Regions from separate parts of the Stenotrophomonas sp. STEN147 genome, predicted to be linked through region 1. Evidence: riboswitches for the same ligand, from Rfam matches in the RefSeq annotation. Region 1 holds a riboswitch; the other holds the start of a gene.

Evidence for each region. Region 1 has a riboswitch for thiamine pyrophosphate ahead of ACVOKU_RS12880 (TonB-dependent receptor). Riboswitches for the same ligand answer to the same signal wherever they lie in the genome.
Region 2: it holds a riboswitch for thiamine pyrophosphate, as region 1 does, so the genes downstream of both, thiC (phosphomethylpyrimidine synthase ThiC) here and ACVOKU_RS12880 (TonB-dependent receptor) in region 1, are expected to answer to the same signal.

The regions. Positions count from the first base shown of each region.
Region 1 covers NZ_JBRRCG010000012.1:41,126-57,110, forward strand. Annotated here, with positions in the region: gene ACVOKU_RS12850 (electron transfer flavoprotein-ubiquinone oxidoreductase) at 1-1,254, shown strand, start outside; gene ACVOKU_RS12855 (c-type cytochrome) at 1,320-1,721, shown strand; gene ACVOKU_RS12860 (ATP-binding protein) at 1,715-5,320, opposite strand; gene ACVOKU_RS12865 (response regulator) at 5,396-6,034, shown strand; gene ACVOKU_RS12870 (glycine zipper 2TM domain-containing protein) at 6,223-6,606, shown strand; gene ACVOKU_RS12875 (phosphotransferase enzyme family protein) at 6,730-7,854, shown strand; TPP riboswitch at 7,898-7,992, shown strand; gene ACVOKU_RS12880 (TonB-dependent receptor) at 8,063-10,252, shown strand; gene pnuC (nicotinamide riboside transporter PnuC) at 10,261-10,833, shown strand; gene ACVOKU_RS12890 (hypothetical protein) at 10,850-11,269, opposite strand; gene ACVOKU_RS12895 (Dyp-type peroxidase) at 11,343-12,317, opposite strand; gene ACVOKU_RS12900 (OmpO family porin) at 12,536-13,111, opposite strand; gene ACVOKU_RS12905 (hypothetical protein) at 13,705-14,895, opposite strand; gene ACVOKU_RS12910 (helix-turn-helix domain-containing protein) at 14,942-15,277, opposite strand; gene ACVOKU_RS12915 (hypothetical protein) at 15,329-15,985, shown strand, end outside.
Region 2 covers NZ_JBRRCG010000013.1:72,940-88,924, reverse strand. Annotated here, with positions in the region: gene ACVOKU_RS13595 (winged helix-turn-helix domain-containing protein) at 1-1,292, opposite strand, end outside; gene ACVOKU_RS13590 (ion channel) at 1,553-2,224, opposite strand; gene thiC (phosphomethylpyrimidine synthase ThiC) at 2,323-4,167, opposite strand; TPP riboswitch at 4,250-4,350, opposite strand; gene ACVOKU_RS13580 (BCCT family transporter) at 4,595-6,172, shown strand; gene ggt (gamma-glutamyltransferase) at 6,497-8,215, opposite strand; gene ilvC (ketol-acid reductoisomerase) at 8,912-9,886, shown strand; gene ilvG (acetolactate synthase 2 catalytic subunit) at 9,924-11,660, shown strand; gene ACVOKU_RS13560 (ACT domain-containing protein) at 11,644-11,907, shown strand; gene ACVOKU_RS13555 (threonine dehydratase) at 12,004-13,095, shown strand; gene ACVOKU_RS13550 (2-isopropylmalate synthase) at 13,092-14,678, shown strand; gene ACVOKU_RS13545 (class I SAM-dependent methyltransferase) at 14,689-15,465, shown strand; gene leuC (3-isopropylmalate dehydratase large subunit) at 15,526-15,985, shown strand, end outside.

The DNA.
Region 1 (15,985 bases):
ATCTTCCCCGGCTTCGCCGCCGCCGAGGTGCTGTACGGCGACACCGGCGAAGTGATAGGCGTGGCCACCGGCGACATGGGCATCGAGAAGGACGGCAGCATCGGCCCGGCCTTCGAGCGCGGCATGGCGCTGCATGCGAAGTACACGATCTTCGCCGAAGGCGCGCGCGGCCACCTTGGCCGCCAGCTGATCGCCCGTTACAGGCTCGACGAAGGCAAGGACCCGCAGGCCTACGGTATCGGCATCAAGGAACTGTGGCAGATCGACCCGGCCAGGCATGAGCCGGGCCTGGTGGTGCACGCCGCCGGCTGGCCGCTGGACAGCGACACCTACGGCGGCGCGTTCCTGTACCACGCCGACGGTGGCAAGGTCGCCATCGGCTACGTGGTCGGCCTGGACTACAAGAACCCCTGGCTGAGCCCATTCGAGGAATTCCAGCGCTTCAAGACCCATCCGCAGATCCGCAAGCACCTGGAAGGCGGTACCCGCATCGGCTACGGCGCGCGCGCGATCACCGCGGGGGGCCTGCTGTCGCTGCCGAAGACGGTGTTCCCCGGTGGCGCGCTGGTCGGTTGCGAGGCCGGTTATCTCAACGCCAGCCGCATCAAGGGCAGCCACGCCGCGATCAAGACCGGCATGCTGTGCGCCGACGCCGCGTTCGACGCGCTGGCCGCCAACCGCCAGCACGATGAGCTGAGCGCCTATCCGAAGGCCTTCGAAGCCAGCTGGCTGTTCACCGAACTGCAGCAGGCCAAGAACTTCAAGCAGTGGTTCAAGAAGGGCCAGACCGTGGCCACGCTGATGACCGGTGTGGAGCAGTGGCTGCTGCCCAAGCTGGGCGTGCGCAACCCGCCGTGGACGCTGCACCGTACGCAGCCGGACCACGCCTGCCTGGAGCCGGCGGCCCAGCACACCCGCATCAGCTACCCGAAGCCGGACGGGGTGCTGACCTTCGACCGTCTCAGCTCGGTGTTCCTGAGCAGCACCAACCACGACGAGAACCAGCCCAGCCACCTGACCCTGAAGGACCCAAGCATTCCGGTGAAGGTGAACCTGGCCGAGTACGCCGGCCCGGAAGCGCGCTATTGCCCGGCCGGCGTGTACGAGTTCGTTGGCGAAGCCGACAACGCACGCCTGCAGATCAACGCGCAGAACTGCGTGCACTGCAAGACCTGCGACATCAAGGATCCCACCCAGAACATCGTCTGGGTGACCCCCCAGGGCGGCGGCGGCCCGAACTACTCGGGCATGTGACCGCAGCGGGCTGCGACCGCGTGTCGCAGCCCGGCCCGTGGCGGCCACGGCTATCCTCTCCGCCCATGCGTGCCTTCCGCCTGCTCCCTGCCCTCGTCCTGCTGCTGGCGTGCAGCGGCTGCCAGCGCACGGCCACGCCACCGGCCACGCCTGAGCAGGCGCGACAACAGGCGATGCAGCGCGCGTTCGAACTGTGTGCGGGCTGCCACACGGTGCAGGCCGGTGGCATCCACCGGTTCGGTCCCAACCTGCACGGTGTGATCGGACGCCGCGCCGGCAGCCTGCCCGACTACGGCTATTCGCAGGGCATGCGCCGGGCCGACATCGTCTGGACCGCACAGACCCTGGATGCCTTCCTGCAGTCACCGACGCAGCAGGTGCCCGGCACGCGCATGTACAACGCGTTTCCCAGCGCCGAACGACGTGCGCTGGTGATCGCTTACCTGCAGCAGCAGTCCGCTCAGTGAGACAGCCCCTGCAGCTGCTGCTGCAGGCGTGACAGGAACGCCTGGACCTCGGCGAACAACGGCGCGCTGTCCACTTCCCCGGCGTCTTCCAGGCGTTCGACCAGGGCATTGGCCTGCGTTGCCAGCGCGTGCGCACCCACCGCCCCGAGCCCGCCGGCCTGGCGATGCAGGTGCAGGGCGGCGGCCTCGCGGTCGCCGGCCTGCACCGCACGCTGCACGGCCGCGATATCCACCTCGCTGGCCTGCAGCAGGGTGGCGGCCAGCTGCACGGCGACCGCATGCGAACCGAAGCGCCGCTGCAGGCCTGCCAGGTCCAGCGATGCGTCGCCCTCCACCGCTGCGGACGACGCTGCGGTCGCCTCCTGCGGCGCCACGGACGCCTGCGGCAACCATCGCATCAACGCCGCGCGCAGCGTGGCCAGCGACAACGGCTTGGCCAGCACCTCATCCATGCCGGCCTCGCGGCAACGTCGCGCGTCGTCGTCCAGCACACTGGCCGTCAATGCCAGCACCGGCATGCGCGGCTGGCCCTGGCGGCCTTCGCGCTCGCGCAGCAGGCGGGTGAACGCAAAGCCATCGAGAACCGGCATGCGGCAATCAGTGATCACCAGGTCGAAGCGTTCCGACGCCACCCGGTCCAGCGCCTGCTGGCCATCACTCACCAGCACATGCGGAAGGCCCAGCTGCTGCAGCCGCCAGGCCATCATCGCCTGGTTGGTCGGATGATCCTCGATCACCAGCACGCGGCTCTGGCGCAGCACGATCGGCAGCAGCGCCGCCTGCTCGTGTTCGCTCGCCAGCACGGCGACGTCCTCGATGCCGGCTTCCACCAGCGACAGACGGACCTCCGCGCGGGTGCCCTCGCCAAGCGTGCTCTGCAGGGTCAACGTGCCGTCCATCATCTGCACCAGCCGCTGGCAGATGCTCAGGCCCAGGCCGGTTCCGCCATGGTCGCGCTGGATGTATGCACCGGCCTGGGTGAACGGCGCGAAGAGGTGCTGCAGTTGTTCCGGCGCGATGCCCATGCCGGTATCGATGACGCTCAGGCACAGCGGCTGGCTGCCATCGGCGGTGGTCGGCCCGAGCACCTCCAGCCGCAGCCACACATCGCCCTGCGCGGTGAACTTGATGGCATTGCTGAGCAGGTTGAAGACGATCTGCCGCAGGCGCACGCCATCCACTTCATGCGCCGCAGCCAGCTGCGGATCGATCTGCACGTGCAGGGCCAGGCCACGCGCGCTGGCCTGCGCCGACATCAGCCGGCACACGCCTTCCAGCAGCGTCCGCAGTGACAATGGCACCGGCTCCAGGCGCAGCGCACCGGCTTCGATGCGCGAGTAGTCGAGGATGTCATCGAGAATCTGCCGCAGCATCTGCGCAGAATCCTCGATCACGGCGAGGATGCGCTGCTGTTCTGCATCCAGCGGCGAGTGCGCAAGCACTTCCAGCATGCCCAGTACACCGCTCATCGGCGTGCGGATCTCATGACTCATCGTGGCCAGGAAGCGTGATTTGGCCTCGGCCGCCTGTTCCGCCTCGATCTTCGCCGCCGCCAGCGCATCAGCCTGTGCGCGTGCCTGGGTCACGTCCACCCAGTAGCCGCTCCAGGTGACGGCGCCGGCCTCGGTGGCGTAAGGGTGGGCCTGGCTGCGTACCCAGCGCGCGGGCGTGCCGTCATCACCCGGCAGCAGGCGGAACTCGAAGGCCAGCGGCGCGAACTGGCGGGCCGCCTGGTCGATGGCCTGCAGCACGGCCTGGCGGTCGGTGTCCTCGATCCGCGCCAGCAGCGCCTGCGCATCCTGCTCGGCACGCTGCCGCGGAATGCCGAACAGTGCCTGCAGGTCGCCGGCGATGAAGGGGAAGGCCAGGCTGCCGTCCGCGTCGCGACGTGCCTGGTAGACCACCGCCGGCAGATTGTCGGTGACCTCGGCCAGGCGCTGCTCCAGATGGCGGCGCCCGGCCACCTCCCGGCGCAGCCGCCAGTGACCGACGCCATGCACCACCGCCCCGGTCAGCAGCACCAGCAGCAGCGGAAGCCCCCAATGCAGTACGGCGTCCCAGTCCACGCCACTGCGATACTCCACGGCCAGCCAGTCGCCCCGCAGCGCCTCGTGCTCCCGCGGTGACATCTGCAGCAGCAGGCGGTCGAAGGTGGTCGCCAGGGCGGCATGGCGACGGTCGACAGCCAGCGCCAGCTGGTCGCCGAATCCGGCCGGCGCAAGGATCTGCAGACGGCCCGGGAAGCGGTTGCGCAACAGGTGGTCGACCAGGACCAGGTTGCCCACGTAGGCATCGGCCTCGCCATTGGCCAATCGCTGCAACGCCTGCTCGCCACTGCGCGCGGGAATGATCTTTGCCCGTGGCGCCTGCTGCAGCACGTAGCCGCGCAGGCGTTCCGGGTCGGACAGCAGCACGCGCTTGCCCTGCAGATCGGCCAGCCCCAGGATCGCCGGGCTGTCGCGCGTGCCGACGATCACGCTCGGCACGCTGATGAAGGGCTGGCTGAACACCCAGTCCGGCCCCAGGTAGCGCGAATCGGTGGGAATGCCCATCACCGCCTGCACCTCACCCCGCAGCGCCTTCTCGCGCACCTCGAACCAGTCATGGCTGGTTTCCACCTGCAGGTTGGCGCCGACCTGGATCAGCCGCCGCAGGTACTCGCTGGTCAGCCCGCTGGGCTGGCCATCGCGGTCGGTGAACGAAAGCGGCGCGGCATTGGGCGCGAAGGTGATCTTCAACGGCTGCTGCAGCACGCGCTTCTCGGCCTGGCTGAGGGCCAGCTGCGCCGACGCGGACCATTCCGGAGGCCGCAGCCAGCGCTGGGCCAGCGCGTCCCGCTGCGCCTGGCTCGTGGCAGCCAGCGCCAGGTCCAGCGCCTCGGCCAGCGGTTGCTTGCCGTTGGGGACGCCGAAGTGCGCCCGCTCCGGCGGCAGATCGCTGGGCCGCAGCAACACCACTCCCTTCAGCTGATGGGCCGCGATCAGCTCGGTGGCGACATAGGCATTGCCGATATAGACGTCGGCCTTGTCGTCTCTGACCATCTGCAACGCCGCCAAAGTGCCATTTGCGACAAGTTGTCGTGCCCGTGGGAAACGGGCGCGCACCTGCGGTGCGGTCAGGAAATCCTGCTCGATCACCACCCGCAGTCCGTCCAGATCCGGCATCTCCGAAGCACGCAGGTCTCCGGGTCGTCCGACCACCGCCAGCGGCGCTTCGACATAGGCCGAGGTGTAGACCATGCAACGGGTTCGGTCGGCACTGAGGCCGATGTTCATGACCACATCGATCTCGCCCCGGCATGCCGCGTCCAGCACGGATGGCCAGTCCGGATAGCGGCGCGCCTCGACGTTCACGCCCAAGCGACGAGCCAGAAGCGACAAATAATCCGGTCCCAGGCCCACCTGTTGGCCGTCACGGATCGACTCGAAAGGGGGCCAACCACTGTCATACTGCCCGACAACGATGCGAGGGTGCGCAGCCAGGTATTCGCGTTGCAGGGGACTCAACGGCAATGGGCCGGGCGCGAGTTGCGCCCAAGCGACGGCAGGACCCAACATGGCCAGCAGCAGGACCCGCCCGCGAACAGCCCAGCTACGCATCGGCGTTGATCTCCTAGAATCCTGCCAGGAGCCGCGATGGTCGCGGTCCGGCGTGCCCGGTGGTCATACTAGAGCATGAGCTTGCGCATCATCATCGCAGACGACCACCCCGTGGTCCGTATCGGAACCCGCGCCGTCATCGAGTCCAGCGGCGTTGGCCAGGTCGTCGGTGAAGCCGACAGTGCCCAGGCGCTGATGGCGCTGCTGACCAGCCAGCCATGCGACCTGCTGGTCACCGACTATTCGATGCCCGGCAGTCCCCAGGCCGATGGCTTCGCCATGATCGGCATGATCCGGCGCCGCCATCCCGATCTCAAGGTGCTGATGCTCAGCGTTTCCAGCAACCTGGCGATCCTGCGCATGGTGCTCGACAGCGGCGTGCTCGGCCTGGTCGACAAGAGTTCGTCGATGGACGAGCTGCCGCAGGCGATCCAGGCGGTGAACCGCGGCCAGCTCTATATCAGCCGCAGCCTGCGCGAGCGGGTCGAGGCCGCCGGCAGCTGGCGCATGCGCGAGGGCGACGGCAAACCGCTGTCGCCACGCGAACTGGAAGTGCTGCGGTTGCTCGGCACCGGCATGACGGTCAAGGAGATCTCGGTGCAGCTGCACAAGAGCGTCAGCACCATCAGCCGGCAGAAGGGCGATGCGATGCTGAAGCTGGGCCTGAAAGGCGATGCGGAACTGTTCGACTATCTGCGTGACGGCAAAATCTGAATCCTGTCCATCCAGCCGTTGAACTTTCAGGCAGGCTTCATGCCGCCTGACGCTAGATGAATACGCACGCCGCCCAGTGGCCCACGCAATGTTCCGGCAATCTCCGGGCGCCAGCGTGGTCACTACGGCAGCCGGGGCGCCCGCGCCCTCCCTGCCCACCGTGGCATGCCCCTACAGGAGAACCGAACATGCTCAGTACTTCCGCTCTCAGCTTCCGTGGCGTGGCGATGGCCCTGGCCCTGCTGGCCGGTGTCGCCGTGGTCAGCGACGCCAGCGCCATGTCGAGGAAGGACAAGCGCACCGTCGTCGGTGCGGTGGTGGGCGGCGTCGCCGGCCACCTGATCTCCAATGGCGATCCGGCCGCCACCGTCGGCGGTGCCGTGGCCGGCGGCGCGATCGGCAACCTGACCACCCCGGACCGCCACGACCGTCGTTATGACCGCCGCTACGACCGCGGCTACCAGCGCGGCTACGACCGGGGCTATGGCTATCGGGACCGCGGTCATGACCGCCGCTGGCGCGACAGCGATCGCCGCTACTACCACGACCGCGGTCGCCACCGCGGCTGGTAACCCTCGCCGGCGCTGCCCGGCATCACCGGCAACGGGCGGGTCGATGACCCGCCCGTTTGCGTCCGGGCCGTCCATGGCGTTGAATGCGCAGCCCTGGATCACTCCTTTGCCCCCGGCCCCCGCATGACCTCCACCGCCCACCGCGTGCAGGGCCTCAACAACGATGAGGTCGCTGCCGACTGGCCCGCGATCGATGCAGCCGAGGTTGCCTGGCTGGCCCGCCGTTATCCGGTGCTGGACGCGGACAGCGCCCTGCGTTGGCACAGCCCCCGGCCGTTGTCGGCCGCCGCGCTGGTCGAGGGTAGCCGCGGCCGGGTGTTCATCAAGCGCCACCACCGCAGCGTGCGCAGTGCCGCCTGCCTGCAGGAGGAACACCGCTTCATCGCCCATCTGGACGCTGCCGGCGTGCCGGTGGTGAAGGTTCTGCCCACCGCCGGAGGTGACAGCGCCATCGAGCATGGGCCGTGGACCTATGAGCTGCATTCGCCGGGGGGGGGTGACGATCTGTACCGCGACGCCGCCTCCTGGACGCTGCTGACGGACACCGCACGGGCGCGTTCTGCCGGACGCATGCTGGCCCGGCTGCATCAGGCCGCCGCCAGCTACCAGGCCCCACAGCGCAGCACGCATGTCCTGGTGGCACGCGATGAGCTGATCCGCGCCGCCGACCCCATCGGCGTGCTGGAAGCGGGTCTTCCCGACCGCCCGGGACTGGCCCGCTACCTGGCACGGATTCCGTGGCAGGCGCAGCTGCGCCGCGACGTCCTGCCCTGGCATGCCGGCCTGGCCGAGCGCCTGTCCGCCGAGCCGCCGCTGTGGGCGCACAACGACTGGCATGTGTCCAACCTGCTGTGGCGCGGCGACGACGTCAGCACCGTGCTGGATTTCGGCCTCGCCTCACCCACCAGCGCGCTGTTCGACCTGGCCACCGCGATCGAGCGCAATGCCGTGGCCTGGCTGGAGCTGGAGCGGGGCCATGAGGCGGTGCGCATCGACATCGCGCTGGCCCTGCTCGACGGCTACCGCGAAGTGCTGCCGTTGTCGGCCACCCGCCTGCACCTGCTGGCGGACCTGCTGCCGATGGTCCACTTCGACTTCGCACTGTCTGAAGTGGAGTACTTCGAAGGCATCACCGGCTCGACGGCGAACGCCGATGTCGCCTGGTATCCCTTCATGCTGGGCCATGCCGCGTGGTTCGCCAGCGCACCCGGCCAGGCCCTGCTGCAGGCGCTGCATGCCGCCACCTGAAGGGCATCGGCTCGCAAATCCCTGCCATCTGTAGTGAAATAGCGGCCTGAAGCGGGGGTGCCTGGATCTGCAGGCTGAGAGAGTCCCTTGGAACCTGATCCGGTTTGCACCGGCGTAGGGAGCTTTGAGCCGCAGCCACACCCCCGTTCCGGGCCGGTGCACCTGCGCGCCGTCGCTTCGTCTCCCCTGTTGTCCGAAGACGAATCGAATGAACCGCTGCCTGCGTCCCACCCTGCTCGCTCTCGCCCTCTGTGCCGCGCTGCCACTGCATGCCAGCGAGGCTGGAGCCTCCCCCGACGTGGCAGCCGACAGCGGCGAACGTTCGCCCACCGAGCTGGCAGCGGTCCGCGTGCAGGCCGGCAGGCCGGCGGCCGACAGCGCGCGGGTCAGTGCATTCGGCGCCGGCTCCTGGAAGGACACCCCGGCCTCGGTGAACGTGCTCGAACGCGACTACCTCGACCGTCGACAGGTGCGCTCGTTGTCCGAACTGGCCAGCAATGACGCCTCGCTCGGTGATGCCTACGCGCCGGTGGGCTACTACCAGAACGTCGCCATCCGCGGCTTCGCGCTCGATGCCGCCACCGGCTACCGCTTCAACGGCCTGGCCATCGCCGGCGAACAGCGGCTGGCGCTGGAGAACGTGCAGGCGGTGGAGATCCTGAAGGGTGAAGCCGGCCTCGCCGCGGGGGTGATGGCACCCGGCGGCATCATCAACTACATCGGCAAGCGCCCGGCGGAAGTGCGCACGGCTACCCTTGGCACCGATTCGGAAGGCTCGCGCTATGCCGCCGTCGATGTCGGCCACTGGATCACGCCGCGTTTCGGCATCCGCCTCAATGCCGCCTGGGAGGGCAGCGAGTCCTACGTCGAGCACGCCGACGGCCGCCGCAACTTCTATTCGCTTGCAGCGGACTGGCTGATCGGCGAGCGCGGCAAGCTGGAAGTGGACGCCAACTACCAGACCAGTTCGCAGCGCTCGGTGTCCGGTTACCAGCTGCTGGGCGCACGGGAGCTGCCTCGTGGCGTCGACCGCGAGCACCTGCTGGGCTATCAGCCGTGGCAGCGCCCGGTGGAGATCGCCAGCACCAACATCACCGCCGTGCACACCTACGACTTCAACGAGCACTGGCAGTCGCGGCTGTCGGTGGGCCACAGCCGCTCGGTCATCGACGACAACGTCGCCTTCGCCTATGGCTGCTACTACGCCGACGCGTGCGCTGATGGCAGCGTGCCCGGCAACTACTTTGCCCCCAACGGCGACTACGACATCTACGACTACCGCAGTCCGGACGATACCCGCCGCAACCAGCAGGCACGTGCCGAGCTGCGTGGCCGCTTCGACACCGGCAGCGTCGGCCACCAGCTGACGGTCGGCGCCGACACGTTCCGCCGCACGGTGGACAGGCGACCGAGCGTCAACGAGTACGTAGGCAGCAGCAACATCCACGACACGCAGGTGCCGGTGTACGAGCCCTCGCCGCTGATGCCCGGCCCGTCCGCACGGCGTCTGGACAGCCGCCAGACCGCCGTGTTCGCGCTGGACCGCATGCAGTTCGGCGATGACTGGCAGTGGCTGGCCGGTGGCCGCTTCGTCCGCCTGGACGAGCGCGCGTACGACAAGCGCGGCACGCCGCAGCGGCACAGCCGGCTGTCGCGCTTCCTGCCGCAGACCGCGCTGGTATGGAAGGCCACCGACCAGCTCAATGCGTACGCCAGTTATGTGCGCGGCATTGCGCTGGGCCAGGAGGCACCGTTCTGGACCTCCAACGCCGATGCCTTCCTGCCGGCGGTGCAGTCACGGCAGCTGGAAGCCGGCGTCAAGTACGTGCCGGCTGCCTCGCTCACCCTGGGCGCCGCGCTGTTCCGCATCTCGCAGCCCTACCAGTACGCCATGCCGGATGACAGCGATGCCGGTTACACCTTCGTCGAGCGCGGCACGCAGACCCATACCGGCCTGGAGCTGACCGCCAACGGCCAGCTGACCGATGCGCTGCAGATCGTCGCCAGCGCCAGTGTGCTGCAGGCGCGTGCACGCGATACCGGAACGCCGGGCCAGGAAGGCCATCAGCTGGTGAACGTGCCGAAGGTACGCGCCAGTGTGCATCTGGCCTACGCGCTGCCGTTCGTGCAGGGCCTGGATGTCACCGGTGGCTGGCGCTATGCCGCCGCCAATGTGGCCCGTGCCGACGGCGGCGTACGCGCGCCGGACTATTCGGTGTTCGATACCGGCCTGCGCTTCCGCCACCGCGTGCATGAGCGCGCCGTGACCTGGAACCTGTCGGTGGACAACGTGTTCAATCGCTTCTACTGGCGCGACACCGGCAGCAGCGGCGGTGACTACTACCTGTTCCCCGGCGCACCGCGACAGGCGCGCCTGTCGGTGACGTTCGCGCTGTGAACGGCGCCGTGCTCGAGTGGACCGCCGCGCTGTGCAGCGTGCTGGGCGTATGGCTGATGGCGCGCCGGCGGCTGGCAGCGTGGCCGGTCGGCCTGCTGTCGGTGGCGCTGTACGGATTGGTGTTTGCCGAGGCAAAGCTGTACTCCGACACGCTGCTGCAGGTCGCCTTCGCCGGCTTCCTGGTCTATGGCTGGATCAACTGGCGCCAGCACGCCGCCGACGAGGGCAGCATCCGCATCGTGCCGCTGGCACGCGGAAAACTGCTGCGTGACCTGATCATCGGCCTGTGCGGTGGCGTGGCGCTGGGTACGGTCATGCACACCTTCACCGATGCCGCGCTGCCATGGCTGGACGCGATGCTGACCGCCCTGAGTCTGGTCGGCCAGTGGTGGCAGGCGCGCCGCCATGTGGCGTGCTGGTGGGTGTGGATCGGGGTGGACGTGGTCTATGTGGGCGCGTACCTGTTCAAGTCGCTGCACGTCACGGCCGCGCTGTATGTGTTCTTCCTGGGGCTGGCGGTATTCGGCCTGCGCGCCTGGAGTGCGGCGGCGCGGGAGCGCGAGCTGCTGCCGGCGCGGTAGTGCCGCGCAGTGCACTTCACTTCGGCTGCAGCACCAGCCCCAACCGCAACGGCTGGCGCATGTCGGCCGGTGGCGCCGACGACAGCGGCGCCGACTGCAGCGTCGCGCGCAGATCCGCGTCCGCCTGCGCATCGCCGAGACTGTCGAATTCCAGTTTCGCGATGCGGCCATCGGCTGCGATCCAGAGGCTGACCGGCAGCGGCGTGGGCACCTGCGGGTGCGCCTGCAGCCAGGCCAGCACGCGCTGCACCTTCGGGTCCTGCTCCTGCTGCAGGCGCTGCTGCAGCTCACTGCCTGCCGTGGCGGCGTAGGCCATCCAGTGTGGTGGAGCCTCCTCGGCCGAGACGGCCCCGGCGCCGCCCAGCGCCAGAAGGCCGATCAGCGATGCCAGCGGTCGCCACCAGCGGCGGCGGTCGGCGCGAAGTACGGATTCCATGGCAGCACCCTCATGCAGTCGTCCAGCGCTCCATCGTCGGCGGCGCGGATGACAGGCAGATGGCGGGCAGGCATCACCCGCCCAGGTCGGCCAGCACCTTGCGCGAAGGCGCGAAGAAGGTCACGCCGGTCATCGCGGTGGAGAAGTCCAGGATGCGGTCATGCAGCGGCGCAGGGTTGCCGATGAACATGCGCTCGAGCATCTTCTCGATCACCCACAGGCGGCGCGTGTAGCCGATGAAGTACGTACCGTACTCACCGCGCCCCGGGTTGGCGAAGGGCATGTTGTCGCGCAGGATGTCGTGCTCGCCGTCGGCGTCCTCGATGGTGCACAGCGTCTTGTGCGACTTCTGCGCGTCGGCCGGCGCATCGTCCAGCTCGGTGTTGTCGTGCTTGGTGCGGCCGATGATCGCCTCCTGCACCTCGGTCTTCTGCGCGCGCCATGCGTCGAGGTTGTGCAGGTACTTCTGTACCACCACGTAGCTGCCGCCGGCATGCGCGGGATCCTCGTCGCCGACGATCGTGGCGTCCGGCAGCGACAACCCTTCCGGATTGGCGGTGCCGTCAACGAAATCGAGCAGGTCGCGGCCGTCGAAATAGCGGAAGCCGGCCACTTCATCGACCGTCTCCACCGCATCGCCGAACGCCATCAGCAGGTTGCGCTCGAACGCCACGATCAGGTCCATCGTGCGTGCCCGGATGTGGTACAGCAGATCGCCCGGGGTGGACACCGCGGTGTGGGTGGCGCCCCTGATCTCGCGGAACGGATGCAGCTCGCGCGGCGGCGTGCTGCCAACCAGCGGCTGCCACACACGGTGGCCGATCGCCACATTGCAGGTGAAGGTCCGTTCGATCTCGCGGATGGCCGTGTTCTTGATCAGGTCATCGGTGCTGGCCAGCACGTCGCGCACCTTCGCGATCGAGTCCGCATCATCCTTCACCTTCAGCACCAGGAAGGCGGCCGAGTGGGTCAACGGCGCAGTGATCTGCTGCGGCTCGTTGTCGAGCGTGTGATTGAGGGCGGTGATCGGTGCGGGCTGGGAATTCACGGCAGTTCCTGCGGGCTTGAGGCGGGCGCATCGCGCATGGTGCAGCGATGTGCGGGCGATCATAGCGGAACGGCTTCCGCTGCGACGGAGCGGTTCTCAGTCGCGCGCCAGCCGCTTGGGGCGCAGAAAAGTGAAGCCCGGCGCGAGGCCGGGCTTCGATGGCGTGCGGGAGAGAGAGAGTCACACGCCAGTTACACGCACTAACGACAGAGCGTTTCTTACCAGGTGAAGCGCGGGCCGACGAACCACTCGCGGTCGCCCGCCTTGGCCAGCTTCACTTCGCCACTCAGGCCCCAGTTCTGGTTGAACTTGGCGGTGGCACCGACGCGGCCGTAGAACTCGCCGTCCGGGTTGTAGCCGTGCTTCTTGCTGAAATCTTCGTAGCCGGCCAGCGCGTAGCCTTCCAGATACGGGTTGAACGCGGTGCGCACGCCCACTTCAGTGGAGTAGCCATTGAAGTCCAGGCCGCGCTTCTCGTCGTACTTCTGGTAGGCCACACGGGCCACCAGGTCGGTGTTCGGCGCGATGCCGTAGTTGTAGCCGACACCCAGGCGCCACTGGTCGACGTCATTCTTGAAGCGGTCGGTTTCCTGCGCGCTGTAGTCGCCGAAGATGTGGAAGTTCGGGTGGACGGCCACCGAGCCCTTCACGCCCCAGCCATCGGCGTCGCCGCCCTTGGCATCGGTGTTCACGTAGCCGCCTTCAACGTAGTTGTACGACAGGCCATCGGCAGCCGATGCAGCGAACGGCAGGGCAGCCAGCAGACCCAGGGCAAGCAGCGAATTCTTGTTCATCGGGACACACCTTTAATTATTTTGGTTTCGTCGACCGCCTCCCGGGAGGGGGAGAGAGGAGAGGCGGTCGACAGGTGTGAATTATCCGTTTGTTGGCGAAATCAGCCCTGAATATTGAACTGACCGGTACATGAATGAAGTTGCTGTTCAGGGAACTCTGCCGCTGGTCGTCAGTAGATGGGCAACCATAGGTTTGCACGTTTGCTCAACCTATGGTTGCGCAAGGGCTGAAAACCTTTGGTTGCAGGTAGCCAAGGGTGGGTCTCGCGTCCGCCGGTCATTGGCCCTCGCCAACGGCCCTGGCGGGAAGACCCTTAACCAATGGGGGAGAGCCTCACGTGGCTTTTGGAAGGCCGGGGCAGTGAAGGTCGGACGAAGCATTCTGTTCCCTGGTGCCGAATCCGGAGCAGTGGAGGTCGACATCGCCACGGTAACGTCCGCTATGGATCGGACGCTGTCGCCGCAACGCTAAATACGCCTCTTGCCGATGATCGGTGCTTCCCGCCAAGAGAACACACGACACCACTCAGCCACTGGTGGCACGGCTGAGTCTGCGCAAGGACGTCCTATTCGGCGGGCGGCGGCTCGCAGCCTTACCGGGCGAACGTGAGAATGGTCTCAGTGCGCATTCGCTTTGACAGACTTCCACTCTGGGTCAGTGGCAGATAGCGACTGCCTGCAGGCAGATCGCGCTCTGCAACCTTAATCAGAGACAGCCCGGCCTGGATGCCTGCTTTTGCAACGCCCTCCGAGTTGCGGATAAATACTTCTTTCAGGCAGGAGTTGCCCAGCACATAGGTCGCCGTGCCGCCGGGGCGCAACACGCGGGCGGCTTGCTGCATCATGCGCTCCAGATCCCCAGCGTATCTGATCACCATCTTTCGCTGCTTGGACTCAAGCCGATCCAGGTCACACATCGCCGTTGCGATCGTGTCGGCGATTGAGCACTGCGCATCAAAGCTGCGCTCAGCCCCAATCGTGCTGGAGCGGATACTTCGAAGTTCGCCAATGCTGTGGCCGAGCCAAACCAGCGAGAGGCGATGTCCGCGCATGTAGTCGATAGCGTTCAGGTAAGGGGGGGAGGTCATGATCGCGTCCACACTGCGATCCTGCAGGCTTATAGAGCGCGCATCTCCAAGCGTGACCTGCACTTGACCATGTTCGTGGTTAGCGGACTGATTATTGACAAGGCGGGTGAGCAACTGGGCTGCCGACCGTTTGAAGCCATCAACTACATCATAGTCGGAAACCAACGCTACACGGTGGGGTCGGCTGTGTGACGTATCCCGCGCCAGCGAAGCGCACTGTTCTTTGGTGACGATGATCCGGCTGAGAGCGACTTGCAGAATGTCCAAGGCCGAGCGCCGCAATATGGACCGGATGGACTTGCGGCGGCGATCGAACACGATAGCCAAGCGCGTCAGCTCGCGGCGTTGCGCGGCACCAAACCAATAGCGGATGAACTCCAGGGTCTCATCGTCCTGCCATGCAAGGCGAGCGCTACGCAGGTCCACGGTGGCAGCCTCTGAAAGCACAGACTCCAACTCGGCGCGCACGACGTCTGCGTCAAAGTGTGCTGTCCATACGCGGCTCATCAAAACCGCAAGGGGGTCCATGTCAAAGCCAATTGCCGTGTGGCCGAGTGAGAGGGCTTGCCGCAGCACTGTTCCCGACCCGGCCATTGGATCAAGAACCACGCTGTTGGCCGGCAGCGCGACCAAAGAACTGAGTGCCAATTCCGGTGCCATGCGGGCCGGAAATGGATGGACGGTGCGAGTGTGCATGTGATCAGAGTCCTAAGCCTGCCTTGGCTGATGGGAATTATCGCTGTCAGGGAGCGCGTGGGGTGAGACCTACGGACCTGTCTCGGAGCGACCGCACCAGGTCCAGTGTTGCCTCGAGTGCGGTTACCAACTCATCCAAAGAGCCCGTAGGTCGCACGGTACCGTTTTCGCCATTCAGGATATTCATACAATGCATTGTCACCTCGCCGGGAGGCTCCACCACCCCTTTCTCGTATCGAGATATCACGCCTTGGGATTTTCCCATCATTCTGCCGAAAGAAGCCTGATTCATACCCAGCTTAAGCCTGGCTCGGCGGACGACATCCGCGGTAGTGGGGTGGGAGGGCGGTTGCATAACTTGAATGATATGCACCATGTGCATACTATGCAAGGGGCGCTTTTTAACCTACGATCAGCACACAGGGGAAACGCTATGGATAGGCAGTTCGTGGACATCACGGATATTGGGCAGCTATGGGAGCGGCCACTGGCCGAGGCTCCCATGGATGCAGCGTGGGATACGCATGCGGCCAAAGAACCTCGCATGCATCGGATACATCCATATCCAGCCAAATTCCCGGCATTCCTTGCCGAGCGTGGCATTAGCTACGCGGTCAGTGCGGGCGTTCGTGTAAAGACGATGGGGGATATCTTCTGCGGGTGTGGAACGGTTGCCCACGAAGCTCGGCGTCAGGGACTTGGTTTTTGGGGCTGTGACATTAACCCTGTGGCGACCCTCATCGCACGAACGAAGAGTGCCAATTTATGCGCAGATGAGTTCGGCGATGCTCTCGCAGTCATCCTCAAGCGCGCGCCCAAGGCCCGACCCGACATCGCATTGGCCGACTCGGCGCGTGAAAGGCTTCGTCGCTGGTTCCTGCCGCAGCAGTTTGCCGACCTCGCCCGGGTTCTTAATGCCATCAACGCTGTCGTGCCTGAGCAGTCACCGCTGCACGATGCCTTCCTGTGCACGTTCTCGGCCATTCTCAAGCCCTGCTCGCAATGGCAGCAAAGAGCAATCAAGCCGACTCTGGACCGCAACAAGGTTCCACCAAGTGTGCTGGCCACTTTTAAGCGTCAGGCTTTAGGG
Region 2 (15,985 bases), on a different contig from region 1:
TAATAGAGCCGCACCTCGCTGTCGACCCGGCGGCCGAACACGATGGTGCGGCCGTCGCCAAGCCAGGCCCATCCGCGCAGCTCGGCCGACTCGCTGGTCAGCTGCTCCGGCGTGCCACCCGCGGCAGGAACCCGCCACAGGTCGCCCATCTGCGGGTTGCGCACGAACACCAGCCATTTGCCGTCCGGCGAATAGCGCGGCGCGTAATCGAAATCGTCCTGATCGACGGCGTACTGCAGCGGCTGCCACTGTCCGCTGGCCAGATCGAGTACTCGGATACCGCGGTGGGCATAGCGGCCCACCATGCTGCCGAATACCAAGCCGCGCCCGTCGGGTGTCCAGTCGAAGCTGAGCAGCTCGGTGCCATCGCAGCGCGTGGCCTGGCGCAACGCGCCGCCGGTCGCACTGGCGATCAGCACCTGGCACCCCCCATCGGCGGAGAAGCGGGCAAAGGCGATGTCGCGTCCATCCGGCGACCAGTTCGGGAAGCGGTCAACCGCACCCGCAGGAGGAACAAGCAGCTGCCGCGCCGGCGCGTTGCCGGACGTCTGTACCTTGATCGCACCGCCACCCAGGCCATCCTCGCTGGCGCCTTCGTAGGCCACCTGCGAACCATCCGGCGACAGCGTGGGATAGGTCTCGAAGCCGGCGGTGGCGGTGATCAGCCGATAGGGCCGCTGCGGGCTGCCGATCACCCGCGTACCGTTCTCCACCGCCGCCTCCACCGGAGAGCTGGCCGGCGCACGGCGCAGCAGCAGGACCGTCATCACCAGCAGCGCGGCCAGCATCAGCAGGCCCAGCACCAGCAGCAATCGACGTCGCAGGTAGCGCCAGCGACGGCGGCGCATGTCCTCCGGGGCTGGCGTGTGCACTTCCATGGCCGCGATGGAATCGCCCGCCGCGCCTTCGGCCTCGACCGCCAGTTCCGCTTCAGGCTCGGGCATGGCCTGCACCGGCACGCGCAGGCGGTAGCCGGTCTTGGCGATCGTCTCGATATACGCCTGGCCGTTGTCGTCGTCGTTGGCGAAGGCTTTGCGCAGCTGGGTCACCGCCTGCGTCAGCACATCGTTGGTGGGCAGCGTATCGGGCCACACTTCGGCGAACAGTTCTTCGCGGGTGACCACGCGCCCGGGTTGCCGCAGCAGCACACGCAGCACGCCCAGCGCCTTCGGCGTCAGCCGGCGCGGGCGACGCGCGCCGGCAACTTCGACCTCTCGCGAGGACAAAGTGACGACACATTCGCCAATCCGGATCCGATCAGATTCGGTGGGCTGGATTTCGCTGCGGTTCATTTTTTGCTAAACAGTAGAGACAGGTTCCGGGCAGTGTTCGCCTTCGATACCGTCCCCAACGGGGAACAGCGAAAAGCCAGATTCCGCACAAAGCATCGGCGCATACCGCAAAAACAATGGAGCGCGCGAATACTAGCCTATGCCGGTTACCTCGCCTATCGCGTGGTCGACATCAGGCTCTCTCTCGCCGACGCATTCACATAACTTCGCACCATCATTCGCGCCCTTTCGGGCGCGAAATTTTTATCTGCCATTCATTTTCAGAAACGCCGCAGCATGGTCAATCCGACCAGCCGCGAAACCACCAAAGCCACGTACATCACGCCTGAGAACTGCTCCAGCATGACCAGTGCGCGTGCCTGCGGATGCAGCGGCACGACATCGCTCAGGCCGACCCCGGACAGCAAGCTGAAGCTCAGATAAAGCAGCTCCATCCAGCTTCGCTGAGGTCCCTCGCTGCTGCCCTGGAAACTGCCCGGATACCACTGTTGGCACACCGCGAATGCGAAGGCGAATGCCCACGCGAGCAAGGTGAAGGTGGCGCCGGCCGCGAACAGTTCGTCGCGGGTGACTTTGTGGTCCTGCAGCATGTAGGCGATCAGGGCGCCGGCCGTATAGAAGTAGAGCAGGCTCTCCAGCAGCTGCGCGGTGGTCACCAGCGCGGCGCGGTCCAGCAGCGCGCCGGCGATGGAGAACACCACCGCCGGAATCGCCAGCAGCAGTGCCAGCCATGTACCCAAAGGGCTGCGCTGGACCACCCACAATGCCAGGCCCAGCACCGCCATTCCAAACATGCCCAATGCGGCGCGGCCGGCGGCCGTGTCGTCCAGCGCGGGATACAGCATCACCGCCAGCAGCTGCGCGCCCAGCAGCCACGCGGACGGATGGCGGCGGGTGATGGCCAGCCAGCGGGTGGTCACGGCAACAGGCATGGCGTCCCTTCCCCGGAAAGATGGGCGCAGGATAACGGGATGCGCGTGAGGCGCGCGATGCAGCGCCGCCGGGGGCATGCCCGGCGACGCCAGTCCGCTCAGCCCTGCTGGTAGACCTCCGCGCCCGCAGCGCGGAACTGCTCGGACTTCTCCTTCATTCCGGCCTCGGCGTACTCCCGCACGTCCTGGGTGATCTTCATCGAGCAGAAGTGCGGCCCGCACATCGAGCAGAAGTGCGCCAGCTTGTGCGCGTCCTTGGGCAGCGTCTCGTCATGGAATTCCTTTGCCTTCTCCGGGTCCAGCCCGAGGTGGAACTGGTCTTCCCAACGGAACTCGAAGCGCGCCTTGCTCAATGCGTTGTCGCGGACCTGCGCGCCCGGATGCCCCTTGGCCAGGTCGGCCGCATGTGCGGCGATGCGATAGGCCATGATGCCGTCGCGCACATCCTGGCGGTTGGGAAGGCCAAGGTGTTCCTTCGGCGTCACGTAGCAGAGCATCGCGGTACCGAACCAACCGATCATCGCTGCGCCGATGGCACTGGTGATGTGGTCATAGCCGGGCGCGATGTCCGTGGTCAGCGGCCCCAGCGTATAGAACGGAGCCTCACCACATTCGCGCAGCTGCTTGTCCATGTTTTCCTTGATCAGCTGCATCGGCACGTGCCCGGGACCTTCGATCATCGTCTGCACGTCATGCTTCCATGCGATCTTCGTCAGCTCGCCAAGCGTTTCCAGCTCGCCGAACTGCGCCGCGTCGTTTGCGTCTGCGATGCAGCCCGGGCGCAGCCCATCGCCCAGCGAGAAGGTCACGTCGTAGGCCTTCATGATTTCGCAGATGTCCTCGAAGTGCGTGTAGAGGAAATTCTCCTTGTGATGGGCCAGGCACCACTTGGCCATGATCGAGCCGCCGCGACTGACGATGCCGGTCACCCGCTTGGCGGTCAGCGGCACGTAGCGCAGCAGCACGCCGGCATGGATGGTGAAGTAGTCCACGCCCTGTTCGGCCTGTTCGATCAACGTGTCGCGGAAGATCTCCCAGGTCAGTGCCTCTGCACGGCCATCGACCTTCTCCAGTGCCTGATAGATCGGCACCGTGCCGATCGCCACCGGCGAGTTGCGGATGATCCACTCGCGGGTCTCGTGGATGTGCTTGCCGGTGGACAGGTCCATCACCGTATCGCCCCCCCAGCGGATCGCCCACACCAGCTTCTCCACTTCCTCGGCGATGCCGGATGACACCGCGCTGTTGCCGATGTTGGCGTTGATCTTGGTCAGGAAGTTGCGGCCGATGATCATCGGCTCGCTTTCCGGGTGGTTGATGTTGTTGGGCAGCACCGCCCGGCCACGGGCGATTTCGTCGCGGACGAACTCCGGGGTGATGATTTTCTGGATGGATGCGCCGAAGGCTTCGCCCGGATGCTGCTGCAGCAGGCCTGCATCGCGGATCGCGTCCAGCCGCTGGTTCTCGCGGATGGCGACGAATTCCATCTCCGGCGTGATGATGCCGCGGCGCGCATAGTGCATCTGGGTGACATTGCCACCCGCGCGGGCGCGGCGCGGCAGGCTGCGGGCCGGGAAGCGCACCGCATCGAGCTTCGGGTCGTGCTCGCGGTCGCGGCCGAAGGAAGAGCTAAGGCCATCAAGCTGTTCGGTGTCACCCCGCGCTTCGACCCACGCACGGCGCAGGGCCGGCAAGCCCGCGGACAGGTCGATGCGCACGTCAGGATCGGTGTAGGGGCCGGAGGTGTCATACACCGTGACCGGCGCGTTCTCTTCGCCGCCGAACAGGGTCGGCGTGCGGCTCAGTGCGATCTCGCGCATCGGCACGCGCAGGTCCGGGCGCGAGCCGGTGACATGGATCTTGCGCGAGCCGGGAATCGGCCGGGTCACGGATTCGGAGAGTTGCTGGGCCTGTTGCTGCAGGGCGGAGAGCTGTGCGTTCATCGGGCATCGTCCAGGAGGGTCAGGGACGAAGCGGCGGCGCACTGCCCCCGCACGCGGACGGTCCTTGGGCGGCGTCCGGGTTCGGTTGCATTGCAAAGCTTCCCTACGCCGGTATGAGCCGGATCAGGTTCCAAGGGACTGTCTCAACCGTGGCCGATGGCCGCGGTACCCCCGCTTCTTGCCGGCATTAGACCATAGAACCCCTGCAACAGGGCCAGCCGACAGGGCAGCTGAGCATCACGCAACGCGGATGAATTAACGCAACCATGACGTCGCGTTCAGTAACGTGCACGCGCATCGTGTCGCTGCGACCGATGACGCATCGCCGCCATCGCGGCCTCTGCCCGGCTCGCGCTCGAGTGCCGCCGGCCCCTCGCTGCAAGCGTTTGCTCGCTCCCTCAATCCCTTTGATCGGAGAAGCTCCTCCATGGTGTTTCGTGTTTCCATCGCACTGGTCCTGTTGCTGGTGCTGCTTGCCGGCGTAGCACCCGGCCCCTTCAACGCCGTGGTGCAGAGCATCCTCGGCGAACTCATCCGCGGCATCGGCTGGCTGTACCTGCTGGTGGTGTTCCTGGCGCTGGTGTTCCTGATGTACCTGGCGTTCGGTCGCTTCGGCAACCTGCGCATCGGTGGCGAAGACGCCGAACCCGAATTCTCGCGGGCCAGCTGGATGTCGATGCTGTTCGCCGCCGGCATGGGCATCGGCCTGGTGTTCTGGGGGGCGGCCGAACCGATCTCCCACTTCAGCAAGCCGCCGGAAGGACTGGCACCGGAAAGCATGGACGCCGCACGTGCAGCGATGCGCTATGCGTTCTTCCACTGGGGCCTGCATCCGTGGGCGATCTACGCGCTGATCGGCCTGGCAATGGCGTGGTTCCAGTTCAACCGCAACGGCCGCGGGCTGGTCAGCGACATGCTGCAGCCGATCATCGGTCATCATCATCGGGGCTGGATCGGACGGATCGTCAACATTGCCGCGGTGGTGGCCACGGCGATCGGCGTGGCTACCACGCTGGGCTTCGGCACCATCCAGATCGCAGCCGGCATGCAGCGCGTGTTCGGCGTGCATGCCGGTGTGCCGCTGCAGCTGACCATCATCGCCGTCGCCTTCGTGCTGTACATGGCCTCCACCCTCAGCGGCGTGGAGCGCGGCGTGAAATGGCTGTCGAACTTCAACCTGGTACTGGCCGCCCTGCTGCTGGCACTGGTCCTGGTGCTCGGGCCGACCGGCGCGATCTTCAATACCTTCACCACGACGCTGGGCTCCTACCTGAACCAGCTGGTGACGATGAGCCTGCGCATGTCACCGTTCTCCTCCAGTACGTGGGTCGCCGACTGGACGATCTTCTACTGGGCCTGGTGGATTTCCTGGGCACCGTTCGTGGGTTCGTTCATCGCGCGCATCTCGCGTGGCCGCAGCGTGCGCGAGTTCGTGGTGGGCGTGGTACTGGCGCCGACGCTGCTGGGCTTCTTCTGGTTCTCGGTGTTCGGTGGCACCGCGATCTGGTCGCAGATCTTCGGCCATGCAGACCTGGTGCAGGCGCTGGGCAACGGCTATGAAACCGTACTGTTCACCCTGTTCGACAGCATGCCGCTGCCATTGCTGCTGTCGTGCATCGCGCTGGTTCTGCTGATGATCTTCTTCGTGACCTCGGCTGACTCGGCGGTGCTGGTGCTGGCCAGCATGTCCACCGACGAGGCAGGCGACCCGCCCGCCAAGCGCAAGCTGGCCTGGGGAGTGGGCATCGCGCTGATCGCAGGCGCGTTGCTGCTGGCCGGCGGCCTCGACGCGCTGCAGGGCATGATCACGATCTCGGCACTGCCATTCGCGCTGCTGATGGTGCTGGTGATGGTCTCGCTGTACCGGGTACTGGACCAGGAGTACACGCGGGAGCGGCGGCAGGCACAGCGCCAGCGGCACATGATCGATGCGTGGATCGCGCGCGAAATGGCGGCACAGGAAGAAACCCAGGCCGAAGCAGCGCGCGCGCAGGATTCGGATTGAGGGTGTTCGGCAGCCTGCGCCGGAAAAACACGAAGGGGTCGGATCCGTTTCCTCTGGAAAACGGATCCGACCCCAACCCACAGCGCGCGGCTGTTGCTGTTGCTGTTGCTTTTGATCTTCTTCTTTCTCTTCCGTGGCTGACGCGCACGGAAATTGTCGGGGGCCTGCGGGTGGGAAGGACGGGGGTGTCCGCGGCATGGATGCCGCGGCCAAGCCTACAAGGACGTATTCACGGCGTCCCCCGGCATTCCCATCCGCACGCCCCAATCCATGATCGGCTCTGGCGATCAGCCGCGAGGGGGCTCAGCCCGGTGGCCGGGAAACTCAATACCCCGCCGCCTGCCCATCCTTTCGACTCTCCGACGCGCCGTAGTACACGCCCGTGTCCGGATCCCGCATGATCGCCTGATACCCGCCGTACGGACCGTCGGCGAACACGATGCGATGCCCCTTGCGCATCAGCGCGCGCACCGTTTCGTACGGGAAGCCCGTCTCCAGGTTCACCTCCCCCCCATCGGTCATCGCCGTGGCCTGTCCGGTCGGCTCCGTGGAACCTTCATGCTGGATACGCGGCGCATCTCCGGCCTCCTGCAGGTTCATGCCGAAGTCCACCAGGTTCATCACGATCTGCGCGTGGCCCTGCGGCTGCATCGCACCGCCCATCACGCCGAAACTGGCATAGGGCTTTCCATCCTTGGTGATGAACGCCGGAATGATGGTCTGGAACGGGCGCTTGCCCGGTGCGTAGCCGTTCGGATGGTTCTTCTGCAGCACGAACATCTCGCCGCGGTCCTGCAGGATGAAACCGAGCCCCGGTGGCGCCATGCCGCTGCCCATCCCGCGGTAGTTCGACTGGATCAGCGACACCATCATGCCGTCAGCATCGGCCACGGTCATGTAGATCGTATCGCCCTCCTCCAGCTGCTTCGGCGTGCCCGGCTGCACTTCCTTCAACGCCTTGTCCATCGAAATCAGTGCACGCCGCTGCGCGGCATACTCCTTGGAAATCAGCTTCTGGACCGGTGCGGGCTGGAAGGCCATGTCGGCGTAGAAGCGCGCACGATCGGCGAAGGCCAGCTTCTTGGCCTCCACGAACAGATGCACGTGCTCGGGCGAGCCGAATGGAATCTTCGAGAAGTCGTAGCCTTCAAGTACGTTGAGAATCTGCAGCGCGGCGATGCCCTGGCTGTTCGGCGGCAACTCCCATACGTCGTAACCGCGGTAGTTGCTGCTGACCGGCTCGACCCACTCGCCGTGGTGGTCGGCCATGTCCTGGTAGCTCAGGTAGCCACCATTGGCCTTGAAGTAATCGCCGATGGTGTGGGCGATCTCGCCCTTGTAGAAGGCATCCCGGCCGCCGTCGGCTACCTTCTGCAACGTATCGGCCAGGTTCGGGTTCTTCCACATCTCGCCCTTGCGCGGGGCATGCCCGTTGACCGTGAACTGTTCCTTGAAGCCGGGATACTGCGACAGCCGTGGCACGGAACGATCCCAGTAATAGGCGATCACCTCGGCCACCGGGTGGCCTTCGCGCGCGTAGCGGATGGCGGGCGCAAGATTGTCGGCCATGGGCTTGCGGCCAAAGCGGCCATGCAGGGCGAACCAGCCATCGACGGCACCCGGCACGGAGACCGGCAACGGCCCGGTCGCCGGGATCTCCTTCAGACCGCGCCGCTGGAACTCGGCCAGGGTCAGCGACTTCGGCGAGCGGCCGGACCCGTTGTAGCCGTACAGCTTCTGTGTCTTCGGGTCCCAGACGATGGCGAACAGATCGCCACCGATGCCATTGCCGGTCGGCTCCATCAGGCCCAGTGCAGCATTGGCGGCGATGGCGGCATCGACCGCCGAGCCGCCGGACTTCATCACGTCCAGTGCGATCTGGGTGGCCAGCGGCTGCGAAGTGGCCGCCATGGCGTGAGGCGCGATGACTTCCGAGCGGGTGGCGAAGGTGTGGCCGGTGATGCGGTCGGCAGCGAGGGAAAGCACAGGCATGGCCGCCAGGACGGCGGCAGCCAGCAGGGAACGGGCAAGGCGTCGGGACACAGTCGGGTTCCGATGGAAGGGTGGTAGCACCGATCATCGCCTCTGCGGCCTTCACACGGTATCGGGCAGAGGTCATGGGGCGAGGCGGCCGCGGCGAACGCTGCCGGCACCGGGTCATGCCCGGCGGGCAGAACCCCCGAAATCCGCGCAAAAACCTTGGTGAAAGGAGTGAATTCGGGTTCACCGAAACACTTTCAGCGGCAACCATCCTTGCGCCACAAGCGATTCCGCTGGACGCAGCGGAAAGTGCCTGGAATCACCCCGACAAGGGTTGACATCGTCAAAACAGCTGTGTTTCTCTCGATCACATGCTGCAACACAACACACCACCGCGAACCCACATCGACGCCGCCGACATCGGCGCCGCGTCGCTGCGTTCGATTCTTGTGCTCGTACTTATTACCCAACCAACAGGTGCGGGACGAGCCAGCGTGTAAGCAGATAGAACACACCGGAACTCGATCAAAAACCCGCACCCGCCCAGGTGCGGGTTTTTTCATTTCAAGACCTGGTTTCAGACGCAACCACCATGACCACCGCCTTCTGCAAAACCCGGACCTGCTGCACCACGATGCCTCGTGGCGGCCGTTCCTGTGCGATGCGCGGCCCCTCCTCCACCGCTTTCCCCTGACCGGCCGGTACGTCGCTTCGACGACCGGCCGTTCTTTTTTCTTCCCACCGCAAGGAACCTCCCCCATGAGCACCAACGACCTGCCCCAGACCAAGATCGCCGTCATCGGCTACGGCAGCCAGGGCCGCGCCCACGCACTGAACCTGCGCGAATCCGGCTTCGATGTGGTGGTAGGCCTGCGGCCGGGCGGCCCGACCGAAGCCAAGGCCCAGGCCGATGGCTTCACCGTCGTGGCTCCCGCCGATGCGGTGAAGGATGCCGACCTGGTCGCCGTGCTGACTCCGGACATGGTGCAGAAGAAGCTCTACAACGACGTGCTGGCGCCCAACATGAAGCAGGGCGCGTGCCTGCTGTTCGCCCACGGCCTCAATGTCCACTACGGCATGATCGAGCCGCGCGCCGACCTGGACGTGGTCCTGGTCGCACCGAAGGGCCCGGGCGCGCTGGTGCGTCGCGAGTACGAGATCGGCCGTGGCGTTCCGTGCATCTGGGCGGTCTACCAGGACACCAGCGGCCAGGCCGCGCAGCATGCGCAGGCCTATGCGACCGGTCTCGGTGGCGCCCGCGCCAATCTGATCCAGACCACCTTCAAGGAAGAAACCGAGACCGACCTGTTCGGTGAGCAGGCGGTGCTGTGCGGTGGCGCCTCGGCGCTGGTACAGGCCGGTTTCGAGACCCTGGTGGAAGCCGGCTACCAGCCCGAGATCGCCTATTACGAAGTGCTGCACGAACTGAAGCTGATCGTGGACCTGTTCTACGAAGGCGGCATCTCGCGCATGCTGGAATTCATCTCCGAAACGGCGCAGTACGGCGACTACGTCAGCGGTCCGCGGGTGATCGATGCCGGCACCAAGGAGCGCATGAAGGAAGTACTGAAGGACATCCAGGACGGCACCTTCACCAAGAACTGGGTGGCCGAGTACGAAGCGGGCCTGCCGAACTACAACCGGTTCAAGCAGGCCGACCTGGAGCATCCGATCGAGAAGGTAGGCAAGGAACTGCGCGCCAAGATGGTCTGGTTGCAAGGACAGGCCGCGTAACCACGCGGCCCTCCCCCACCCGCTTGCAAGGTCCCCCATGAACTCTTCCACACACCGCAGCGCGCCACCCAACGGGGCGCGCTGGCTGACCCAGGCACTGGAGGCCGAAGGCGTCCGCACGCTGTTCGGCTATCCCGGCGGCACCATCATGCCGTTCTACGACGCGCTGGTGGATTCGTCGTTGAAGCACATCCTGGTGCGGCACGAGCAGGGCGCGGCGCTGGCCGCCAACGGTTTCGCGCGCGCCAGCGGCCAGGTGGGCGTCTGCGTGGCCACCTCCGGCCCCGGCGCATCGAACCTGGTCACCGGTATCGCCGATGCGATGCTGGACTCGGTGCCGATGGTCTGCATCACCGGCCAGGTCGGTACGCCCCTGCTGGGTACCGACGCCTTCCAGGAGCTGGATGTGTTCGGGCTGACGATGCCCATCGTCAAGCACAGCTGGCTGGTACGCAGCGTCGATGACCTGCCCCGCGTGGTCGCCGATGCCTTCCGCATTGCCCGCGAAGGACGTCCCGGCCCGGTGCTGATCGACCTGCCCAAGGACGTGCAGGTGGCCGATGCCAGTCACCTGCCGGTGCATGTGCCGAGCAGCGTCGAACCGCCGCCGGCAGCCACCGACGCCGCCATCGCCGCCGCCATCGCAGCGCTGGCGGCGGCGGAGAAGCCGGTGGTGTATGCCGGCGGCGGCATCGCACTGGGCGATGCGGTGCAGGATCTGCGCGATTTCGTCGAGGCCAGTGGCATTCCCACGGTGATGACCCTGCGTGGACTGGGCGCTCTGCCGGCACACCATCCGCAGTCGCTGGGCATGCTGGGCATGCACGGCACCCGCGCTGCCAACATGGCGGTGCAGGAAAGCGACCTGCTGCTGGTGCTGGGCGCACGCTTCGATGATCGCGCCACCGGCAAGCTGGCGGAGTTCGCTCCGTTCGCGCGCGTGGTCCATATCGATGCCGATGCGTACGAGATCTCCAAGCTGCGCAGCGCCGACGTCGCCGTGCCCGGCAATGTCGGCCACGCCATCCGTGCCCTGCATGCGGCCTTCCCCTCCCCCAGGGCCCATCAGGACGCATGGCGCAGCCGCTGTGCGCAGCATCGCGACCGCTTCGCCGCCCGCTACGACGCGCCTGGCCAGCACATCTACGCACCCGCGCTGCTGAAGCGCCTGAGCGAACTGGCACCCGCCGACACGGTGATTGCCTGCGACGTCGGCCAGCATCAGATGTGGGTGGCCCAGCATTGTCGTTTCAATCATCCGCGCAACCATCTGACCAGCGGCGCGCTGGGCACGATGGGCTTCGGCCTGCCGGCGGCGATGGGCGCGCAGTTTGCCTGCCCGGAGCGCACCGTGGTGCTGGTGTCCGGCGATGGCAGCTTCATGATGAACGTGCAGGAGCTGGCGACCATCGCCCGGTGCCGCCTGCCGGTGAAGATCGTGCTGCTGGACAACAGCTCGCTGGGCATGGTCCGGCAGTGGCAGGAGCTGTTCTTCGCCGAGCGCTACAGCGAGATCGATCTGTCCGACAACCCGGATTTCGTCGCCCTGGCCCAGGTGTTCGGCATCGCCGCCAGCCGCATCGATTCGCGCGATGACGTCGAAGGCGGCCTGGCCGCGCTGCTGGCCGAGCCGGGCCCGGCGTTGCTGCACGTAGCCATCGACGCGCGCGCCAACGTGTGGCCGCTGGTGCCGCCGAACACCGCCAACAGCACCATGCTGGAAAGCAATCCAGCCCATGCCCGCCAGGAGATTCCCAATGCAATACCGGCTTGACCTGGTGCTGCAGCCGGCCGAAGGCGCGCTGCTGCGCGTGATCGGCATGGCCGAGCGCCGTGGCTTCGCGCCGCGTTCGATCAGCGGTGCTCCGGACGCCGCCGATGACGGACGCTGGCACCTGCAGCTGGTCGTGGACGGCCAGCGACCGGCGGAGACGCTGTGCCGGCAGATCGAAAAGATCTACGACTGCGTATCGGTGGAGCTGACGCCGGTAGACAGCAGCATCGAAGGAGTATCGCAATGAACACCCGTACCGTTGTGACCACGGTGCCGGTACGGAGGCGTCTTCTTCGCCGCCCGCACCCGCATGCGGTGGTCGCGCACACCGCACCGGTGGCCCATGCCGGCCGCTGATACCAGCAAGGAAAGTGATGTCGGCGACGTAAGCGTCGCCGATGTCCTGGCCGCGCAGGCACGCCTGCGCCGCTTCCTGCCGCCCACGCCACTGCATCATGCCGAACGCTTCGGCACCTGGCTGAAGCTGGAGAATCTGCAGCGGACCGGCTCCTACAAGGTGCGCGGGGCGTTGAATGCCCTGCTGGCCGGCCGCGAGCGCGGTGACAGCCGCCCCGTGATCTGCGCCTCGGCGGGCAATCATGCCCAGGGCGTTGCCTGGGCCGCCTACCGGCTGGATGTCCCCGCGATCACCGTGATGCCGCACGGTGCACCGGCAACCAAGATCGCCGGTGTCGCCCATTGGGGGGCCACCGTACGCCAGCACGGCAACAGTTATGACGAGGCCTGCGCCTTCGCCGTCGAACTGGCGCAGCGTCATGGCTATCGCTTCCTGTCCGCCTTCGATGACGCCGACGTGATCGCCGGCCAGGGGACGGTCGGCATCGAGCTGGCCGCGCACGCGCCGGACGTGGTGATCGTACCGATCGGCGGTGGTGGCCTGGCCGCCGGTGTTGCCCTGGCGCTCAAGTCGCAGGGCGTGCGCGTGATTGGTGCACAGGTGGAAGGCGTGGACTCGATGGCCCGTGCGATCCACGGCGATGTCCGCGAGATCGCCCCGGTGGCATCGCTGGCCGATGGCGTGCGGGTGAAGATCCCCGGCTTCCTGACCCGTCGCCTGTGCAGTTCGCTGCTGGACGACGTGGTGATCGTGCGCGAGGCCGAACTGCGTGAAACGCTGGTGCGCCTGGCACTGGAAGAACACATCATCGCCGAAGGCGCGGGCGCGCTGGCACTGGCTGCCGGTCGACGCATCGCCGGGCGCCGCAAGTGCGCCGTGGTCTCCGGCGGCAACATCGATGCCGGCGTGCTGGCCGGCCTGCTGACCGACATCCGCCCACGCCCGCCGCGCAAGCCGCGACGGCGTCGCGCCGAGACGCCCCGCCCGCCGGCACGGACCAGCGTCACGCCCACCACTGCTGCCCCCCCTTCCCCCCTGCACGCCGTTGCACCTGTTGTCGAGGAGATCTCCCTGTGACCACCATCGAACGAATTACCACCCCGCGCATCCGCATCTTCGACACCACCCTGCGTGACGGCGAGCAGTCCCCCGGCTGCAGCATGAGCCCACCGCAGAAGCTGGTGATGGCGCGTGCGCTGGACGAACTGGGCGTGGACATCATCGAGACCGGCTTCCCGGCCAGCTCGCAGTCCGACCGCGAAGCGATGGCCCTGATCGGCCGCGAACTGCGCCGTCCGGGCCTGAGCCTGGCCGTGCTGTCGCGCTGCCTGCAGGCCGATATCGAGACCTCGGCACGTGCCCTGGAAGCCGCGGCCAACCCGCGCCTGCACGTGTTCCTGTCGACCAGCCCGCTGCACCGCGAGCACAAGCTGCGGATGACCCGCGAGCAGGTGCTGGAGTCGGTACGCAAGCATGTATCGCTGGCCCGTTCCTACATCGACGATGTCGAGTTCTCGGCCGAAGATGCCACCCGCACCGAGCTGGACTACCTGATCGAGGTCTCGCGCGCGGCCATCGCCGCCGGCGCCACCACCATCAACCTGCCCGACACCGTCGGCTTCACCACGCCGGAGGAAATCCGCGCGATGTTCCAGCAGGTCATTGCCGGCGTGGCCGACGTGCCCAATGCCGCCAATGTGATCTTCAGCGCGCACTGCCACAACGACCTGGGACTGGCTGTGGCCAATTCCCTGGCCGCCATCGAGGGCGGCGCCCGCCAGGTCGAGTGCACCGTCAACGGCATCGGTGAACGCGCCGGCAACTGCTCGCTGGAAGAAATCGCGATGGCGCTGAAGGTGCGCCAGGCCTTCTACGAGCAGGACACCGCGATCAACACCCCGCGCATCGTCGGCACCTCGCAGCTGCTGCAGCGCCTGGTCGGCATGCCGGTGCAGCGCAACAAGGCCATCGTCGGCGCCAATGCCTTCGCCCATGAATCGGGCATCCACCAGCATGGCATGCTGCGCCATCGCGGCACCTACGAAATCATGCGCCCGGAAGACGTGGGCTGGGAGGATTCGCAGATGGTGCTGGGCCGCCACAGTGGCCGCGCCGCCGTCGAAGCGCGCCTGCGTGCGCTGGGCTTCTGGCTGGACGAAGAAGAGCTGAAGCTGGTGTTCGAACAGTTCAAGGGCCTGTGCGAGCAGCAGCGGGTGGTCACCGATGCCGACCTGCAGACCTTGATGCAGGGCGGCGCCAATGCACAGGGCTATCGCCTGGCCTCGATGACCATCAGCGATGTCGGCAGTCGCGCCAATGCACTGGTGGAGCTGTCCGACCCGGACGGCAACCGCGTGGCCGAGACCGCGCAGGGCGATGGTCCGGTGGACGCGCTGTTCGGCGCGTTGTCGGCCGCCACCGGCGTGCAGCTGATGCTCGACAGCTATCACGTGCACAGCGTCGGCATCGGTGCCGATGCACGCGGCGAGGCCAACCTGAGCGTGCGCCACGACGGCATCGAATACGACGGCACCGGCACCAGCAAGGACATCATCGAAGCCTCTGCGCTGGCCTGGCTGGACGTTGCCAACCGGCTGCTGCGCCAACGCCAGGCTGCCGCCAGCAGCGTCAGCGAAACCGCCACCCCTGCCACCGCCTGAGAAACCTGACATGAGCGCCTTCGACACGACCACGTCCGCTACGGCGGGCCAGCAGTGGAACGCCCAGGACTATGCGATCGATGCCGGTTTCGTGCCGCTGCTCGGCGGCGCGGTGTCGCGCCTGCTCGACCCGCGCGCCGGTGAGCACATCCTCGATCTGGGCTGTGGCGATGGGGTGCTCAGCAGTGAACTGGCGTTGAGCGGTGCACGCATCCACGGCGTGGACGCGTCGCCGGAACTGGTGATCGCCGCCCGCGCGCGCGGCGTCGATGCGCAGGTGATGGACGGCCATGCCCTGTCCTTCGATGGCGCGTTCGACGCGGTGTTCAGCAACGCCGCGCTGCATTGGATGCGTCACCCCGACGCCGTGCTGGAAGGCGTGCGCCGTGCACTGCGTCCCGGCGGCCGCTTCGTGGCCGAGTTCGGTGGCCATGGCAACGTGGCGACCATCATCGCCGCGGTGCAGGCCGCACGTGCCGCGCATGGCCATGGCGCCAGCGGTTTCCAGTGGTATTTCCCGACCGCCGACGCCTACGCCGACCGCCTGCGCCAGCACGGCTTCCAGGTGCAGCTGATCGAATGCCTGCCGCGCCCCACCGCACTGCCGACCGGCGTGGCAGGATGGCTGCGGGTGTTCGCCGCACCGCTGCTGGACGACCTGCCGGTCGGGGCCCGAGCCACCGTTCGCGAGGCCGCCGCGGCCCTGCTGGCCGACCTGCCCCGCAACGCGGCGGGCCAGCCGCTGGCTGACTACGTGCGCCTGCGCGTCCTCGCGCGCCGCCGTTGACTTGACCCTTTCCCGTTATTTCCCGATGTTCGTTCAATCGTACTTCTGCCAGGCAACCGCATGACCTCCGCACCCCGCACCCTGTACGACAAACTGTGGGACGCCCACGTGGTCGTTCCCGAATCCGACAGCGCCCCTGCGGTGCTGTACATCGACCTGCACCTGATCCACGAGGTGACATCGCCGCAGGCGTTCACCGAGCTGCGCGAACGCGGTCTCCGCCCACGCCGGCCGGACCGCACCAAGGCGACGATGGATCATTCCACGCCGACCCTGCCGGCCACCGCCGACGGCCGGCTGCCGTACGCCAGCGCCGCCTCCGAGGCGCAGGTCGCCACGCTTGCGCGCAACTGCAGCGAGCACGGCATCGAACTGTTCGACATGAGCTCGGACAACCGGGGCATCGTCCATGTCATCGCGCCCGAGCAGGGTTTTACCCAGCCCGGCATGACCATCGTCTGCGGCGACAGCCATACCTCCACCCATGGTGCGTTCGGCTCGCTGGCCTTCGGCATCGGCA